DNA from 2 places in the Achromobacter sp. MFA1 R4 genome. Region 1 is predicted to be linked to the other one. Evidence: predicted binding sites of a transcription regulator. Region 1 holds the regulator's gene; the other holds the start of a gene.
The links. The regulator HrcA, encoded in region 1, represses chaperone genes, less so after heat shock. The targets are predictions, from matches to a motif close to TTAGCACTCNNNNNNNNNGAGTGCTAA.

Region 1 (9,175 bases):
TGCTGGCGTATCCCGACCTGCAGCGCCATGCGCGGCTGTCGGGCGCATCGCCAACCGCCCGCGACGTGTTCGACGCGGTCTGCGAGATCCGTCGCGCCAAGCTGCCGGACCCGGCAGTCACCGGCAACGCGGGCAGCTTCTTCAAGAATCCCATCGTCCCGGCCGCGCAACGCGATGCGCTGGCGGGGCGTTTTCCGGGTCTGGTGTCGTACGCGCAGCCAGACGGCCGCTATAAGCTGGCGGCGGGCTGGCTGATCGACCAGTGCGGCTGGAAGGGCCGGGCGTTGGGCGCGGCGGGCGTGCATGACCGCCAGGCGCTGGTGCTGGTCAATCGGGGCGGCGCGACCGCTGTCGACATCATGGGGCTGGCGCGCGCCGTGCAGGGTGCCGTGGCCGAGCGCTACGGCGTGAAACTCGAACCGGAACCCGTAGTGGTCTGATTCGCCGGCCCAAAAAAAACAGGACCCTGCGTGGGTCCTGTTTTTTTTGCGCCAGGATCAGAGTCCCAGCACGGACTGCATGTCGTAGAGCCCGTTGTGCTTGCCTTCGAGGAAGCGCGCCGCGCGCAGCGCGCCTTCCGCGTAGGTCGCGCGGCTGGACGACTTGTGCGTGATCTCGATGCGCTCGCCGATGCCGCAGAACGAGACGGTGTGGTCGCCGACGATATCGCCGCCGCGCAGCACCGAAAAGCCGATGGTGCCGGGCTTGCGCACGCCGGTGTCGCCATGGCGGCTCCAGGTGGCCACGTCAGGCAGCGCGACTTCCCATGCGGACGCGATGGTTTCACCCATCTTCAGCGCGGTGCCCGAAGGCGCATCCACCTTGTTGCGGTGGTGGGCTTCGAAGACTTCGACGTCGTAGCCCGAGTTCAGGATGCGGGCCGCCATGTCCAGCAGCTTGAGCGTGGCGTTGACGCCCACGCTCATGTTCGGGGCAAACACGATGGCCGTCTTCTGGGCGGCCACTTCGATCGCGGCGCGGCCATTGTCGTCAAAGCCGGTGGTGCCGATGACGGCCTTCACGCCGTGCTTGACGCAGGCCTGCAGATGCTTGAGCGTGCCCTCGGGACGGGTGAAATCGATCAGGCAATCGGCGCCCGCCAGCGCATCCAGGTCGTCGGTGATGGCCACGCCCGTCTGCTTGCCCAGCGTGGCGCCGGCATCGCGCCCGACCGCGCTGGAGCCCGGGACGTCCAGCGCGACGGCCAGTTCCAGGCCGTCGGCCTTCAGGACGGCTTCGATCAACATCTGGCCCATGCGGCCGTTGGCGCCGGCAATAGCAATACGCATAAGAAATCCTTGGTGTCAGAGCAGCGGCTCGGGCGCATTGCCGGGCTGGCCGGGGTATTGGTTGATCGGACTGACGGGCGCATCGGCGTCCCGCTTTTGCTCGTCCTGCTCTTGCTTCATGCGGGCTTCGTCCTGGTCCAGGCGCAGGTCGGTCTTTTCGTCGGCGACGGCGTCCGGGGTGTTGATCTGGTAGGGCTGCAGGTCGGGCTGCTTGTCGCCTTCCCATCGCACGAGCCGGTCGTTTTCGAACCAGACGGTGAACTTGCGCTCCTGCGCGTCGCCGTAGCCGGGCTTGAAGTAGTACGGGTAGTCCCAGCGGTTGGCGTGCAGCACGCTGGTGAGCGTGGGACTGCCAAGGGCGAAGCGGACTTGCTCGCGGGTCATGCCGGGCTGAAGCAGCGCAACCTGCTCCTGCGTGATCCAGTTGCCCTGCTGGACGGGGGCCTTGTACGGGAAGCCCCATTTGGTCGAGGTGCAGCCGGCCAGGGCAACGGCCAGGGCGGCGATGGCCAAACTGGTCTTCAGCGTGCGGGAGGGAATACGTGCAAACATGGACACTACGCGCCCCTATTATTTGGAAGCAAGCAAAACCGTTATCATAAAGGTTTCATAAGGATAGTTCCGCGTGGCGGCATGAATTCGGCGAGCCGTCTTGCGGTGACCCCTGTCCTTGCCCATGCCAACGCGGACGGAGAGCGATTACACCATGAGCGACCAAAGCGAACTGAAAAACATGGGTTTGAAGGCGACTTTTCCTCGCCTGAAGATTCTTGATATTTTCCGCAAATCCGGTGAGCGTCACCTGAGCGCCGAAGACGTCTATCGCGCCCTGATCGGCGAAAACGTCGAAATCGGCCTGGCAACCGTTTACCGCGTGCTGACGCAGTTCGAGCAGGCCGGCATCCTGGCGCGCAGCCAGTTCGACAGCGGCAAGGCCGTTTTCGAACTGAACGACGGCGACCACCATGATCACCTGATCTGCACCAACTGCGGCAAGGTCGTCGAGTTCTCGGATCCCGAGATCGAAAAGCGCCAGCAGAAGATTGCCAAGGACAACGCCTTTGCGCTGGAAAGCCACGCAATGGTGCTGTATGGCATTTGCGGAAGCTGCCTGAAGGGTCGTTGAACCCGGATCGGCAAGCGGAAGGCCGGGCCCTTGGACCACGGCCCCGCCAAGCGCAAAAGCCCCTTCATAGAGAAGGGGCTTTTTGTTGTCCGCAGACAGGGGGGATCGGGCGCGCGCAGCTTCCTGGGCGGGCGCGGCTTAAGACGCCGCCTGTCCGAAACCTTCCAGCATTTCGCGCGCATGTTCGCGCGTGGTGGCGGTGAGCGTCATGCCGCCCAGCATCCGCGCGATCTCTTCGACGCGGGCGGACGGGTCCAGTTCTTCGATGCTGGAACGCGTGGTGCCGCGCGATTCGGTCTTGCTGACCAGGAACTGGTTGTTGGCGCAAGCCGCGACCTGGGGCAGGTGGGTGACGCACAGCACCTGATGGCGCTCGCCCAGTTCACGCAGCAGCTTGCCGACGGCTTCGGCGACCGCGCCGCCCACGCCGCTGTCGACTTCGTCGAAGATCAGCGTCGGGACGCGCGCCGCACGGCTGGCGATGACCGACAACGCGAGCGAAATCCGCGACAGTTCGCCGCCTGACGCCACCTTGGCCAGCGGGCGCGGCGTGGTGCCGGCATGGCCGGCCACCAGGAATTCAACCTGTTCGCTGCCATGCGCGGAAGGGGCGGAAGGCGCAAGGGTGGGCTCGAAGCGGCCACCCTGCATCGCCAGCGTCTGCATGGCCTGCGTGACCTGCTTGGCGAGGTCCTTGGCGATCTTGCGGCGCGCCGTGCTGAGCTTGGCGGCGGCCGTGTCGTACTGCGCCTGTGCCGCGGCCGCCTGGGCGCGCAGGGCGTCGATGTCCCCGGCGGCCTGCAGGGCGGCAAGCTCCGAATGCAGCGATTCGCGCAGGTCGCACAGCGCGTCGGGTTCGACGCGGAACTTGCGGGCGGTTTCGAAGACGAGTCCCAGCCGCGCTTCCACGTCGGCGAGCCGCTTGGGGTCCAGTTCGACGCGGCTGACGTAGTTGTTCAGGTCCGACACGGCTTCGCTGATGGCGATGCGGGCCGATTCAAGTTCGTCCTGGACGCCCTTCAGGCCCGGATCGTGCCGCAACATCTGCTGGATGCGCTGGTTGGCCGCCGTCAGGCGGTGATGGGCGGAGTCGCCTTCGCCATCGAGCGCTTCGAGGATCTGCGAAGCGCCGTCGAGCAGCGACTGCGAGTGGGAAAGCCGCGTGTGTTCGGATTGCAGGGCTTCCCATTCGTCCGGCCCGAGGTTCAGTTGGTCGAGTTCATCGACCTGCCATTGCAGGCGCTCGCGGTCGGAGGCCAGGCTCTCGGCGTCTTTTTCGGCGGACTCCAGTTGCCGCGCCAGGGCGCGCCACTGCTTCCAGGCCTGACCCACGGCGTGGCGAAGCTCGGCATGGCCGCCGTGGGCGTCCAGCAGGTCGCGTTGGGCGTCGGGGCGCATCAGGCTCTGGTGCGCGTGCTGTCCGTGGATGTCGACCAGGCTGTCGCCGAGTTCGCGCAATTGCGCGACGGTGGCGGGGGTGCCGTTGATATAGGCGCGGCTGCGGCCCTGCGCGTCGATGACGCGCCGCAGCGAGAGTTCTTCGTCGGCGTCGATTTCACGCTCGGCCAGCCAGGCATGCAGCGCCTTGGGCGTGTCGAACACCGCGGTGATGTCGGCACGGGCCGCGCCTTCGCGCAGCATGCTGGCGTCGCCGCGTTCGCCCAGCGTGAGCGCCAGCGCATCCACCAGGATGGATTTGCCCGCGCCGGTTTCGCCGGAAAAGACGGTGAAGCCGGGACCGAAGTGGATCTCGGTCTGTTCGACGATGACGAAGTCTCGGATGTGCAGGGTGCGCAGCATGGGGGGCGCCAACTACTCTACGTTGTCGGAGGCTTCGGGCATCAGGTTCCAGTGCAGCTTGCGGCGCAGGGTGGAGAAGAAGCTGTAGCCTTCGGGATGCACGAAGCGGATGGTATAGGGCGCGCGCTGCACGACGATGCGGTCGCCCGGTTGCAGGTCGGACCAGGTCTGCATGTCGAAGTGCACGCTGGCGCCGACTTCGACGCGGCCCATGGCCGTGAGGGTCATGTTCAGCACGCCCGTGTCCGGAATGACGATGGGGCGGTTCGACAGTGTTTGCGGCGCCACCGGCACCAGCACCAGGGCGTTCATGCCGGGGTGCAGGATGGGCCCGTTGGCCGACAGCGCATAGGCGGTGGACCCGGTGGGGGTGGCGATGATCAGGCCGTCGGCGCGCTGCGTGTACATGAAGGCGCCGTCCAGCTCGACCCGCACCTCGATCATGCCCCCGCGTCCCGCGCGATTCAGGACCACGTCGTTCAGGGCCGACGCGGAATACATTTTCTGGTCGCCGCGCCAGACGCTGCCTTCGAGCAGCATGCGGTCTTCGATCTGGAAGCTGCCTTCCAGCACGCGGGCAAGCGCGGCGTGCGCGTCCTGCAGGGCGATGTCGGTGATGAAGCCCAGCCGCCCGTGGTTGATGCCCACCAGCGGCATGCCGTAAGGCGCGAGGTGGCGGCTGGCGCCCAGCACCGTGCCGTCGCCGCCCATCACGACGGCGAGCGAGGCGGTCTTGCCGATTTCTTCGAGCGTGGCGATGGGGTATTCGGTCAGCCCGGTGTTGCGCGCCGTGTCCGCGTCGATCAGCACCTGCCGGCCCGCCTGCGTGAGCGCGTGCGCAAGCGCTCTCAGCGGTGTATCCAGGCCGGTGTCCTGGTATCTGCCGATCAGGGCGACGATAGGAAAATGCATGGCTGCGTCAAAAGTGAGAAGGGCGAAACCGGAAAGCCGAATCCAGCCCGAAATGAGCCGGTTAGCCGATTATATGGGGCCGTATATCGGGTTGCGGGACAAAAATCGCCTCAATTGGAAAAGATTCCCTAAAATAGCCGTTATGGATGACCGCGCACGCGCATTACTGAAAGCGTTGATAGAACGCTACATCGCCGATGGGCAGCCAGTCGGCTCGCGGACGCTATCTAAAGTCTTCGATTTGTCCCCGGCCACCATCCGCAACGTCATGGCGGACCTGGAAGAGCTGGGGCTGATCCATAGTCCGCACACCTCGGCGGGCCGCGTACCCACGCCGCGCGGCTACCGCATGTTCGTCGATTCGCTGCTGTCGGTGCAGTCGTACCAGCTGCAGCCGCACAACATGGGCGAAATGCTCTCGGCGGCCGAGCCCACCCGCGCCGTCAACGCGGCCGCGGCGCTGCTGTCGAACCTGACCCAGTTCGCGGGCGTGGTGCTCACGCCCAAGCGCGCGCAGGTCTTTCGCCAGATCGAATTCATTCGCCTGTCGGACAAGCGCGTCCTGCTCATCATCGTGACGCCCGACGGCGACGTCCAGAACCGCATTCTTTTCGTGCAGCGCGATTACTCCGAATCCGAGCTGCTCGAGGCCGGCAACTTCTTCAACATGCATTTCGCCGGCAAGTCCTTCAATGCCGTCCGGCAGACGCTGTCGACCGAACTGGCCCAACTGCGCGAAGACATCTCCCGCCTGATGCAGGCCGCCGTCGAGGCCAGCGCCGAAGCCGCCGAAGACGGCGATGCCGTGGTCATTTCGGGCGAACGCAAGCTGCTGGACGTGACCGACATCGCGTCCGACATGGACCGGTTGCGCAAGATGTTCTCGCTGTTCGAGAAAAAGACCGATCTGCTGCAGTTGCTGGACGTGTCCAGCCGGGCGCAGGGCGTGCAGATCTACATTGGCGGCGATTCGCAGCTCGTGCCCATGGAGGACGTCTCCGTCATCACCGCGCCCTACGGCGTGGATGGCAAGGTGGTGGGCACCCTGGGCGTGATCGGGCCGACCCGCATGGCCTACGAACGCGTCATTCCCATCGTGGACATCACGGCGCGCTTGCTGTCCAACGCCCTCAGCCACAATCAGTAGTTCCATTCAAAGCTACATCCTCCTTGCGGAGGAACGGGAGTTTTTGTGTTTCTTCGCCTGTTCAAGTATCTCTGGCCTGAGCGCTACCTTCCTGAACCCCAGCAAGAAGACCCCTTCAACGAAGATCCGCCGCCGCGCGTGCCGGGCAAGGTCGGCGTGCTGCTGGTGAACCTGGGCACGCCGGACACCCCGACGGCCAAGGACATCCGCAAGTACCTCGGTGAATTTCTTTCCGATCCCCGCGTCATCGAGATCCCGCGCTACCTCTGGAAGCCCATCCTGCACGGCATCGTGCTGGTCCGCCGTCCCAAGCGGCTGGAGCCGCGCTATGCCGGCATCTGGATGCAGGAGGGCTCGCCCCTGATGGTCTACAGCAAGCGGCAGGCGGACGGCGTGCGCGCCGCTTTGCACGCCGCGGGCGTGGACGCCGTGGTCGAACTGGGCATGCGCTACGGCAATCCCTCCATCCCCGATGCCATCTCGGCCCTGCGCAAGCAGGGCTGCGAGAGCATCCTCACCGTGCCGCTGTATCCGCAGTACGCCGCCAGCACCACCGCCACGGTGGTCGATGCGGTCACCCGCCATGCGGGCAGGCTGCGCGACCAGCCCGAGATGCGCTTCATCAAGCGCTTCCACGACGATCCGGCCTACCTGGACCCGCTGGCCGCGCGCATCGAGCGGTACTGGCTGGAGCACGGCAAGCCCCAGAAGCTGGTCATGAGTTTTCACGGCCTGCCGCGCTATTCGATCGAGCTTGGCGACCCCTACTACCGCGATTGCCTGGAGACGGCCCGGCTCTTGACGCAGCGCCTGTCCCTGCCGCGCGACCAGATCGAAGTGACGTTCCAGAGCCGGTTCGGCACCGCCCGCTGGCTGGAGCCCTACACCGAGCCGACGCTCAAGGCGCTGGCCGCCTCGGGCGTCACCGAGGTCGATGTGGTGTGCCCGGGATTTGTGGCAGACTGTCTTGAAACCCTGGAAGAAATCAGCCTGGAATGCCGCGACGCCTTCCTCGAGGCGGGGGGCAGGCAGTTCCGTTACATCCCGGCCATCAACGACGACGAGGCCTGGATCGCCGGCCTGTCCGGCTTGGTGGCACGGCACTTGCAGGGATGGGTTCCAGGCACCACTGACTTGAAGGAGAAGGCGCATGCAGCATGATCCCAAGACTGGCAAGTCGGAAAAGAAGGGAAAGGTAAGCACCCCGGCCGAAGAAGACCACGTCGAACACGAGCTGGACGAAGCCCTGGCCGACACCTTTCCGGCCAGCGACCCGGTCGCCATTCCCTCCAATCCGGATGCGGATGACAAGCGTGTCGACCGCGCATTGAAGGAAAGTTTTCCGGCCAGCGACCCCGTCGCGCCGGCGCAGCCCAGCAAGAAGTAAGCGGTTCGAAATCCAGGGCGGTCCGTTCACGCGGCGCCCTGGCCGCCGCCGTGAGGGAATTTTTCACTTACCCGGGCTTGAAATAGGGGTATTGGCCCCCATTCATGTCTGAGAAAGCCATTCTTTTTGGAGGATTCCCCATGACGGCACCCCACGAGCCTGCTGAGCAGGCGCCCGAAGTCGGCCAGAGCGCCGACGCGGCACCCGCCGCCCAGGACGCTACGCAGGCCGAGCTGAACGAGTTGCGCGCCCAACTGGACGCCGCCCAGGCTACCGTCAACGAGCAGCACGACCAGCTTCTGCGTGTGCACGCCGAGGCCGAGAACGTGCGCCGCCGCGCCCAGGAAGAAGTGTCCAAGGCGCGCAAGTTCGGCATCGAATCGTTCGCCGAAAGCCTGGTTCCGGTCAAGGACAGCCTGGAAGCCGCGCTGGCCCAGCCTGACCAGACGGTCGACACGCTGCGCGAAGGCGTCGAAGTCACCCTCAAGCAGCTTGCCGCCGCCTTCGAGCGCAACCTGCTCAAGGAAATCGCGCCGGCGCAGGGCGACAAGTTCGATCCGCACCAGCACCAGGCCATTTCGTCCATTCCCAACGAGCAGCCCGCCAACACGGTGGTGCAATTGCTGCAGAAGGGCTACGTGATTGCCGACCGTACCCTGCGCCCGGCGCTGGTGGTCGTGTCGGCCGGCCAGGGCTGATTGGTTTCTCCGCCATGACGGACCCCCGCTTCGATCCGGCGCAGGTATTCCAGGTGTTCGGCATGCGTCATGTCGACACGGCCGGATTCGATGCGGCGGTCGTGCAGGCGCCCGGCTCGGACCTGCGCTGCGTGTTCCTGTGGGGGCAGGACTGCTACAACTGCAACCTGTTCAAGCAGGCCGCGCTGCTGCACCAGGAAACGCTGCTGGGCCTGGGCCTGACCTGGTTCGAGGCCGACGTCTATGCGGACGAACCGCTGGGCCGGCGCTTTTCGTTGCATGGCGTCCCCACTTTTGTGCTTTACCGGTCCGGGAAACGGCTGGGGCGCATCACCGGCTGGCCCGGATTGCCCCAGTTCACGGCGGCGATCCACCGCCTGCAGGAACCGGGTGCGGAAATTTCCCGCCCGGCGTCTTGAAAAACCCCTCGGGCAGCCCCAGTTATGGGGGGACAAGCAGTTTTCCCCAAATTTTCATAGATTTAATAATCAAGGTAACCCACCATGAGCAAGATTATTGGCATTGACCTGGGAACGACCAACAGCTGCGTGGCTGTCATGGACGGCGGGCAGGTCAAGATCATCGAAAACGCGGAAGGCGCTCGCACCACTCCCTCCATCGTTGCCTACATGGATGACGGCGAGACCCTGGTCGGCGCGCCGGCCAAGCGCCAGGCCGTGACCAACCCGCGCAACACCCTGTACGCGGTGAAGCGCCTGATCGGCCGCAAGTTCGAAGAAAAGGCGGTGCAGAAGGACATCAACCTGATGCCCTACGCCATCGTCAAGGCCGACAACGGCGACGCCTGGGTGGAAG
Region 2 (9,175 bases), 2.1 Mb from region 1:
TGAGCAGCTCGCCGGCCAGATGCGGCGTCGTGCCGTTGCCGGCCGAACCGTAATTCAGCGGATCGGGCCGCTTGCGCGCGTACTCCACGAACTCTTCGAGCGTATTGACGCCCAGCGAGGACCGGACAAACAGGAACAATTGGCTGTTGGCCAGCAAGGCGACCGGCCGCAGGTCACGCTGCGGATCGAACGGCATGCTGGCGAACATCAGGGGGTTGACCGATTCGGTCGTCGATGGATTGAGCAGGAAGGTATGGTTGTCTCTACCGTTACGCACCACCTCGGCTCCCGCCACGTTGCCGCCCGCACCGCCCCGGTTCTCCACGATAACGGTCTGCTTCAAGGCCTCGGCCAAGTGCGGCTGCACGGTGCGCGCGAGCACGTCGACCAGCCCGCCGGGTGCCAGCCCCACGACCAGGCGCACGGGCTTGACGGGCCAGGCCTCAGACGGCGTTTGCGCATGGCTGGCCGTCGCCCAGCCAGTCAGCGCCAGCATCATCAAGGCCAGACAACGTCTACGCAGCAGCATGCGACTCTCCTTAGTGGGGGGGGGAACCCCGCGATCCCTCAAGTGGTGCGTCACGTGCCGCACCACGGTGAACCGCCTTGATGCCTCATTGTGGCGGCGGTCCTGCAACTGCCGCTCATTCTTCACAAAAGTTTAAGCATAAAGAATCCCGGATAACCCTAGCTTTCCGGCGACAGGCGCGGCTGATCGAGACGGCGCTCGTCCGAACAAAAAAACGGGATGACTCTGATTTGAGCCTCCCGTCCTTATTGCAGGGTCTGCCGCCAAGCGGATTAGCAGCAGTGGTCGCTCCCAAGGCCTAGCTGGCGCGTGAGCCTTCGCAATTCCCCAAGGCGGTTCAGTGCAACCAAGCCTTCACGAGTAGCGCGGTTTAATTCCCGGCCTATCGCCAAACAGCGCCTCTAGTGCCGCAGTCATCAACGGTTTCCATGAATCGTATCGTCACGTCACTTCAACACCTGGTTGATCACGAGCATCCCCCATACGCTCAGGACGCCGCCGCCCAGCCACCGCCACCATCCCATGCTGCGCCACGCGACGGACCAGGCGGACTGGGCACGGGAATGCGTTGCGCCGGCCGGCGCACCGCGCCGCTTGAGTGCCGCCCGCGTGGCCTCGGCAACGCGGATGCCATAAAGATACGCCCCTGTCAGGGATAGCGTCGTCAACAGTAGTCCAAAAATGAACCACAGCACGCGCACAGGCCACCCGCCGAACGTGCCGAAATGGATCGGGTCTGCGAGCTCACCGATGCGCTGGTGCACACTCATGTCCCGCCCGTCGTTGCGCCCCAGGATCTCGCCTGAAGCGAGCTCGACACCGATGACGTTGGCGCGCTCACGCAACAGCAATCCATTCGCCTGCCCTTCCAACAACAGGGCTTTCCCGTTGGGGGTCGGCCGTACGCTGGAGATCTTCAGATCGGGCCACGCCGCCTGTGCCGCGGAGATTGCCCTGTCGACGTCTTCGGCCGCCAACGGCGCGTGCTTGGCATTGCCCTTGAGCTGCACGATCGCGGGAGGAAGCGGCGCCTTCGCCCCCAGCGACTCCACCAGATACCAGAACGCAGTCATGCCGATAAGCAGCATGAAACCGAGACTCCAGACGCCTGCAAGCCGATGCACATCCCCCCAGGTCAATCGCGGCTTTCCCTTGCGCGGCCATGTCAGAAAGCCGCGCCACCAGCGCTTGTAGATGAAGAGGCTGCTGGCCAGCATCAACAGGAGCGGGATGGACATCAGGGCGACCAGCGGCACCCCGAATCTGGGGGGCAGCATGAGGTTGCGATGCGTGTCCCGCAACCATCGCTGCGCGCTCCACCACGAGGATTGCCCGGTCACTTGCGCGGTATGCGGATTCACCCACACCCGCAGCAGTTCGCCATTGTCCTGACGCATCAGGGCCTCGGCCGCAAAGCGCTCGCCATGCGGCGCGGACAGACTGCGCAAACGCAGACCTGGGTGCGCCCGCTCGGCAGCCGCCAACATTTCCCCCCAACTGGCCTGCCTTTCCTGAGGCGTGACCCGCATGGCAGGTTCAATCAGCCAATCAATCTCGGCCGCCATCACCGCCAGCGTTCCCGTACAGAAGATAAAGCTGAGCAGAATGCACAGCTTCATGCCGATCCAGCTGTGCAGCGCGAACCAAAGCTTGCGAGCGGAAGTACGCGGTTTGGCCACGGCAAGCGTGGCGGCAGAAGAATCAAGGGAGGTCGGCGCGGGCGGCATGACGCATGAAAGTATGTAAAGACATCGCAAGGCAAAAGCTTTTGAGCGCATTGCCTAGCTCACCGTGCATTGTAGTGCTTATAATTAATCGTTGTTATTCTCATTCTCAAATATCGCTGTGCTTTCAGGAAACGCGCTGTCGCGCATTCCTCGCCACCGCATCTCCTCCCCTGCCGTCCCTTCATGCCCTTGCATCCCTATCCGGCATTCGCTGCCGCCTTGACGCTGGCCGCCCCCTTTGCCGCCGTTGCCCAGAACTCCGATGCCGCCGTGGAACTGCCCGCCGTGCGCGTAACCGGCGACGACGACGCAGGCCAAGAGGGCCTGTTCAACCCTATCGCGCCGCCCACGGTCACCAAGTCGTCGGTTCCCCTTGCCAAGACACCGCAGTCGATCACCGTGGTGCCCCGGGCGGTCCTGGACGCGCAACAGGCGCAGACCCTGGCCGACGCTCTACATAACGTGCCCGGCGTAGTCAGCAATCAGTTTGGCCGTCGCGGCTGGGACGACCTCATCATCCGCGGCCAGGTCGCTTCGGATTCGTTGTTCCTGGATGGGCTGCGTACAGCGGCAAGCAACCGCGTCGCCGAACAACTGTTCGGCGTGGAACAGGTAGAGGTGTTGAAGGGCCCCGCCTCGCTGCTTTATGGGCAGGTCCTGCCCGGCGGCCTGGTCAACATGGTCAGCAAGCGCCCGCGTGCCGAGAGTTTTGCGGACGTGGCCACCACCGTGGGCAGCCACGATTTCCGGCAGGCGACGCTGGACATGGGGACGCCGCTGTCGGACAACGGCAAGGCGGCATTTCGCATCAATGCCCTGGCCATGAATTCGGACGACGAAACAGACCACGTGTGGTTCAAGAATCGGTTCATCGCCCCTTCACTGTCTTTGGATCTGGGCGCGCGAACGGATTTCACCATTCTCACCAGCTACCAGGAACGCCGCTACATCCGCCAGCAGGGATTGCCGATCGTCGGGTCGGTCCAGTCGAACCCTAATGGCCAGATCCCCCGAGACCGCTTTACCGGCGAGCCGGGGCAGGACCCCTATCGCGGCTACCAAAGCCGCGTGGGCTATGCGCTGACGCATCGGTTCGACAATGGCTGGACGGTCAACCAGAATGCGCGCTGGCAGTCGTTTACGCTCAATGGCCAGTTGGTCGCCAATGGCCTCTTGCGCGCGGACAATCGGACGCTGCGGCGTACCGCCACCGACCAGCACTGGGACGGCGACACGATCACGGTGGATACCAACGCGCAGCGCGGATTTGAAACCGGCTTTGGCCGCCATGACATCACGGTTGGCCTGGACTACCTGCGCACGCGCGAGAACAGCCTGTCGTATAACTGCTCGGTGGGGGACCTGGACGTCTACCAACCCGTGTACGGCAGCGCCATCAACTGCCCTGCCAATCCGCGCACCGACAGCAGCACCACCGTGCGCTCGATTGGCCTATATGCCCGCGACCAGATCGCGCTGGGAGAGCGATGGAACGCGGTCTTCGGCCTGCGCCATGACAGCGCCACCACTTACTCGACGGAACATCGCACGCAGGCGCGCGAAGACAGCAGCGATAACGCCATCACTGGTTCAGGCGCATTGATGTACGAGATCCTGCCCGGCGTGCGGCCTTATATCAGCTACGCCACGTCGTTCTATCCCAACAGCGGCACCAGCGTAGACGGCAGCACATTCAAACCGGAAAGCGGCAGGCAATGGGAAGCCGGCGTGAAGTTCGACCTTAACGACGGCGCCACCAGCATCACCGTGGCGGCGTTCGACCTGGAGCGCCGCAACGTTCTCCAATCGGATCCGCTGAACGACGGCTACAGCATTGCGGTCGGCAAGCAACGTACGCGCGGCGCGGAATTGGGATGGGCGACGGACCTGACCGACGGCCTGAGCCTGATGGGGGGATACGCGTATCTATCGGCCGTCGTCGTTGACGATGGCGGCCAGCAGCCGTCCACCAACAATACCCGCCTCAACAGCGTTCCGCGTCATAGTTTCAACGTTACTGCGCGCTATCGGATGCAAGGCGACCTGGCCGGCTGGGAACTGACCGGCGGGCTTCGCGGTGAAGGAAGCCGTTATACCTACGGCTACGACCTCCCCGGCTATGTCGTCGCCGACGCAGGCGTTGCATATAGCGCGCGCCGCTGGCGCGCAGCGCTAACCATGAACAACCTGTTCGACAAATCCTATTACGCAGGCGGCGTACGCAACGCCGTCGCGCTGGGCGACGGACGCATCACCCTGTTAACGCTGTCGTACCGCCACTGATCGCGGAGCGGCTGGGGATGGTGCGGCGACACGGATCACCGCAGCCACTCGCGTAACCATGCCACGCACGCGCCGGCCTCACTCACGGGCCATTTTTGCGTTCACGCCGTGCGACAGCGCCACACCAGCAATGGATGTTCCGGGCTGGCTGCACTGGGCGACGATCTTTGCCTTCAGCGCCTTCGGATAAGACCCGCGCTTAGGCACCGGTGCTAATTCTGTCTTCGACATGGTGTCCACCTAAAAGTGGTGGACACTATCGGGAAAGTTCATTGAACTTGGCCGCCGGCGGCCCTATATCCGCCGCCCGGTCTTCACAAAATTCCAGCATAAAGACGCCCCTCAACGCCCCAGATTCGTCCTGGCCAACTCAATCACCTCGTCGCCCCTGCCGTTCATGATGGCCTTCAGCATGTACAAGCCAAACCCCTTGGCCTGTTCGAGCTTGATCTTGGGGGGGACGATCAGCTCTTGCGCCGAGGTCAGCACGTCGACCAGCACCGGGCCGGGGTGAGCAAGCGCCTCCTGCAGCGCGGCATCAAGGAATTCGGACGATTCGACTCGGATGCCTCGTACGCCGACCGCTTCGGCCATGGCGGCGAAATCGGGATTTGACAGGTCGGTTCCCGTATCCAGAAACCCCGCGGCTTTCATTTCCATGGAAACAAAGCCGAGAGCGCCGTTGTTGAAGACGACGATCTTTACGGGAAGCTGCAACTGGGACAGGGACAGGAAGTCTCCCATCATCATCGTGAATCCGCCGTCGCCGGACATGGAAATTACCTGCCGGCCAGGCGCCGCTGCCTGCGCGCCAAGCGCCTGGAGCATCGCGTTGGCCATCGAGCCGTGGTTAAAGGAACCCAGCAGTCGGCGCTTGCCATTCATGGTGAGGTATCGGGCCGCCCACACGGTTGGCGAGCCGACGTCCACGGCGAAGATGGCGTCGTCATCGGCCAGTTCGTTGATGCGGCGGGCCAGATACTGGGGATGCAGAGGGCGGCCAGCGGGCGCCGGTGCGGCAAGGTTGTCGAGTTCTTTGCGGGAATTCCGGTAATGCCGGAGCGCGGCGTCGAGGAAGGCGCTGTCTTGGCGCTCGTCAAGCTGCGCCAGCAGCGCGGCGATGGTCTCGTCCACGTCGGCGGCAATGCCCAACGTCAGCGGTGCACGCCGGCCGAGCGCGCTTGGATCGCGGTCGACCTGCACGATCTTTGCGTCTTTGGGATAGAACGGGCGGTAGGGAAAGTCTGTGCCCAGCATCAGCAGGAGGTCGGCGTTTTCCATCGCATGGTAGCCGGACGAAAAGCCGATGAAGCCTGTCATGCCGACATCGTAGGGGTTGTTCCACTCGACGTGCTCTTTGCCGCGCAGCGCATGGACGACGGGCGCCTTGAGGCGCTGGGCCAGCGCGACGACCGCGTCGTGGCTGCCGGCGCAGCCGCTGCCGGCCAGTATCGACACCTTCCGTGCCCCGTTCAACAATTGGACCAGTTCCTGCACCGCCGTTGCGTCCGGGCGGATGTGCGGGCGCGCCGGTGGCAAAGGCCACGACGCCGGCACGTCCGAAGGCGCGGCGGCGAGCGCCACGTCGCCGGGTATCACCAGGACCGCCACCCCCTGTTTGCCGATCGCCGTGTTGATGGCGCGGGCCAGCACCCCAGGAAGTTGCGCAGGATTGGAGACGAGTTCGACGAATTCCGAGCATTCCTTGAACAAGTCCTGGGGATGGGTTTCCTGGAAGTACCCCAGCCCGATTTCCGACGACGGGATGTGGGCGGCAATGGCCAGCACCGGGACGCGGCTGCGTTGGCAGTCGAACAGGCCGTTGATCAGGTGCAGATTGCCGGGACCGCAACTGCCTGCGCATACCGCCAGCGTGCCCGTAATCGCGGCCTCGGCGCCGGCGGCAAAAGCCGCGGTCTCTTCGTGGCGGGTGTGCATCCACGCGATCTGGTCCATCCGTCGAAGGCTGTCGTTCAGTCCATTGAGACTGTCGCCCGTCACGCCCCAGATACGGCGGACCCCAACTTCGGCAAGCACTTTAACAAGATAATCTGCGACGGTTGCGGCCATGGAATGCTCCTTGAAGGAACGCCGCCGGGCACTTATCGCTACGGTTTGCCCCCAGCGCCGGAAGTTGACACACGTGCGGAAATCGTAGCACCGCACCCGGTGCCAAGCCCACACCCCGCGCCGTGGCGGCGGGCGCCGGCGGAAGACGGTGCGTGCCGCGGTGGAAAACACCCGACGCACAGGCGATGGCTATCTCTATATACGGTGGCGCTTTCCAAGACCAACCAGACTGGCGCCGTTCGGTCTCAGGACCAGAAGCCGATTCTTGGCAAGGCTGCAAAGGCGCTGGCGGACTGGCTGGCGGCAAGCGGCATTCCAGCGGCGACTTGCGCTACGCCGGCAACGTCGGGAGGGGATTCGACGACCGCGCTATCGAAGTTCACTGAAGGCAAAGCCTTGATGTCATCTGAAGTTACACGCCAACCTTAGTGAACCAGTTCTCAAGTTGATTGAACGTCGACCCCGGCCCCAAAGATGTAACAGCGCCCCGCCCCCCCCTTGAACCTCAGAACATCATCCCTATAATTAGCACTCGACACCGGTGAGTGCTAACAGCCCTCCCGGGGCTAACCGATCATTCACTTACTTTTTAGTTAACAGGAGTTCCTCATGGCCTTGCGTCCCCTGGGCGATCGCGTGATCGTCAAACGCCTCGAAAACGAGCGCAAGACTGCCTCGGGCATCGTGATCCCGGACAGCGCCGCTGAAAAGCCCGACCAGGGTGAAGTCGTGGCCGTCGGCCCCGGCAAGAAGACCGAAGACGGCAAGATCCTGCCGGTTGACCTGAAGGCTGGTGACAAGGTTCTGTTCGGCAAGTACGCCGGCCAGTCCGTGAAGGTTGATGGCGAAGAACTGCTCGTCATCCGCGAGGACGAAATCCTCGCCGTGGTCCAGTAAACCCCGCCTCAAACGAATTTTCGAAGGAAGCTAAGAAATGGCTGCCAAGCAAGTATTGTTCGGTGATGACGCCCGCGTGCGCATCGTCCGTGGCGTGAATGTCCTCGCCAACGCTGTCAAGACCACCCTGGGCCCCAAGGGTCGCAACGTCGTGCTGGAGCGCTCGTTCGGCGCCCCGACCGTGACCAAGGACGGCGTGTCCGTCGCCAAGGAAATCGAACTGAAGGACAAGTTCGAGAACATCGGCGCCCAGCTCGTCAAGGACGTCGCTTCCAAGACCTCCGACAACGCCGGTGACGGCACCACGACCGCCACCGTGCTGGCCCAGGCCATCGTTCAGGAAGGCCTGAAGTACGTTGCCGCCGGTTTCAACCCGATCGACCTGAAGCGCGGCATCGACAAGGCTGTCGCCGCCGCCGTCGCCGAACTGCAAAAGCAATCCAAGCCGGTCACGACCAGCAAGGAAATCGCCCAGGTCGGTTCCATCTCGGCCAACAGCGATTCCTCCATCGGCCAGATCATCGCTGACGCGATGGACAAGGTCGGCAAGGAAGGCGTCATCACCGTCGAAGACGGCAAGTCGCTGGAAAACGAGCTGGACGTCGTCGAAGGCATGCAATTCGACCGCGGCTACCTGTCGCCCTACTTCATCAACAACCCGGACAAGCAAGTCGCCGTCCTGGAAGATCCGTTTGTCCTGATTTTCGACAAGAAGATCAGCAACATCCGTGACCTGCTGCCGGTGCTGGAACAAGTTGCCAAGTCGAGCCGTCCCCTGCTGATCATCGCGGAAGACGTCGAAGGCGAAGCCCTGGCCACCCTGGTTGTGAACAACATCCGTGGCATCCTGAAGACCACCGCCGTCAAGGCGCCTGGCTTCGGCGACCGCCGCAAGGCCATGCTGGAAGACATCGCCATCCTGACGGGCGGCACGGTGATCTCCGAAGAAACCGGCATGTCGCTGGAAAAGGCCACGCTGGCTGAGCTGGGCCAAGCCAAGCGCATCGAAGTGGGCAAGGAAAACACCACGATCATCGACGGCGCTGGCGACAGCAAGTCCATTGAAGCCCGCGTCAAGCAAGTGCGCGTGCAGATCGAAGAAGCCACGTCCGACTACGACCGTGAAAAGCTGCAAGAACGCGTGGCCAAGCTGGCCGGCGGCGTTGCCGTGATTCGCGTTGGCGCTGCCACCGAAGTCGAAATGAAGGAAAAGAAGGCTCGCGTCGAAGACGCCCTGCACGCCACCCGCGCTGCAGTGGAAGAAGGCGTTGTGGCTGGCGGCGGCGTTGCACTGCTGCGCGCCAAGCAAGCCATCGCTGACCTGAAGGGCGACACGCCTGACCAGAACGCCGGCATCAAGCTGATCCTGCGCGCTGTGGAAGAGCCCCTGCGCACCATCGTCACGAACGCCGGCGAAGAAGCCAGCGTCGTGGTCAGCAACGTGCTGAACGGCAAGGGCAACTACGGCTACAACGCCGCGACCGGCGAGTACACCGACCTGGTCGAGCAAGGCGTGCTGGATCCCACCAAGGTGACCCGCACCGCCCTGCAGAACGCTGCCTCCGTCGCCAGCCTGCTGCTGACGGCCGAAGCCGCCGTGGTTGAACTGGCTGAAGACAAGCCCGCTGCCCCGGCCATGCCCGGCGGCATGGGCGGCATGGGCGGCATG

Region 2: groES (co-chaperone GroES) is a predicted target of HrcA. The motif match lies at 7,135-7,161, and genes of this name have one in related genera.

Annotation. Positions count from the first base shown of each region.
Region 1 covers NZ_LT707065.1:3,149,540-3,158,714, forward strand. Annotated here, with positions in the region: gene murB (UDP-N-acetylmuramate dehydrogenase) at 1-440, shown strand, start outside; gene dapB (4-hydroxy-tetrahydrodipicolinate reductase) at 498-1,289, opposite strand; gene BXA00_RS14270 (outer membrane protein assembly factor BamE) at 1,305-1,841, opposite strand; gene fur (ferric iron uptake transcriptional regulator) at 1,996-2,415, shown strand; gene recN (DNA repair protein RecN) at 2,554-4,215, opposite strand; gene BXA00_RS14285 (NAD kinase) at 4,228-5,127, opposite strand; gene hrcA (heat-inducible transcriptional repressor HrcA) at 5,270-6,274, shown strand; gene hemH (ferrochelatase) at 6,320-7,435, shown strand; gene BXA00_RS14300 (hypothetical protein) at 7,425-7,661, shown strand; gene grpE (nucleotide exchange factor GrpE) at 7,802-8,359, shown strand; gene BXA00_RS14310 (thioredoxin family protein) at 8,374-8,778, shown strand; gene dnaK (molecular chaperone DnaK) at 8,863-9,175, shown strand, end outside.
Region 2 covers NZ_LT707065.1:1,009,829-1,019,003, forward strand. Annotated here, with positions in the region: gene BXA00_RS04615 (tripartite tricarboxylate transporter substrate binding protein) at 1-529, opposite strand, end outside; gene BXA00_RS04620 (PepSY domain-containing protein) at 976-2,256, opposite strand; gene BXA00_RS04625 (TonB-dependent siderophore receptor) at 2,440-4,539, shown strand; gene BXA00_RS04630 (transposase) at 4,618-4,770, opposite strand; gene poxB (ubiquinone-dependent pyruvate dehydrogenase) at 4,882-6,609, opposite strand; gene groES (co-chaperone GroES) at 7,219-7,506, shown strand; gene groL (chaperonin GroEL) at 7,544-9,175, shown strand, end outside.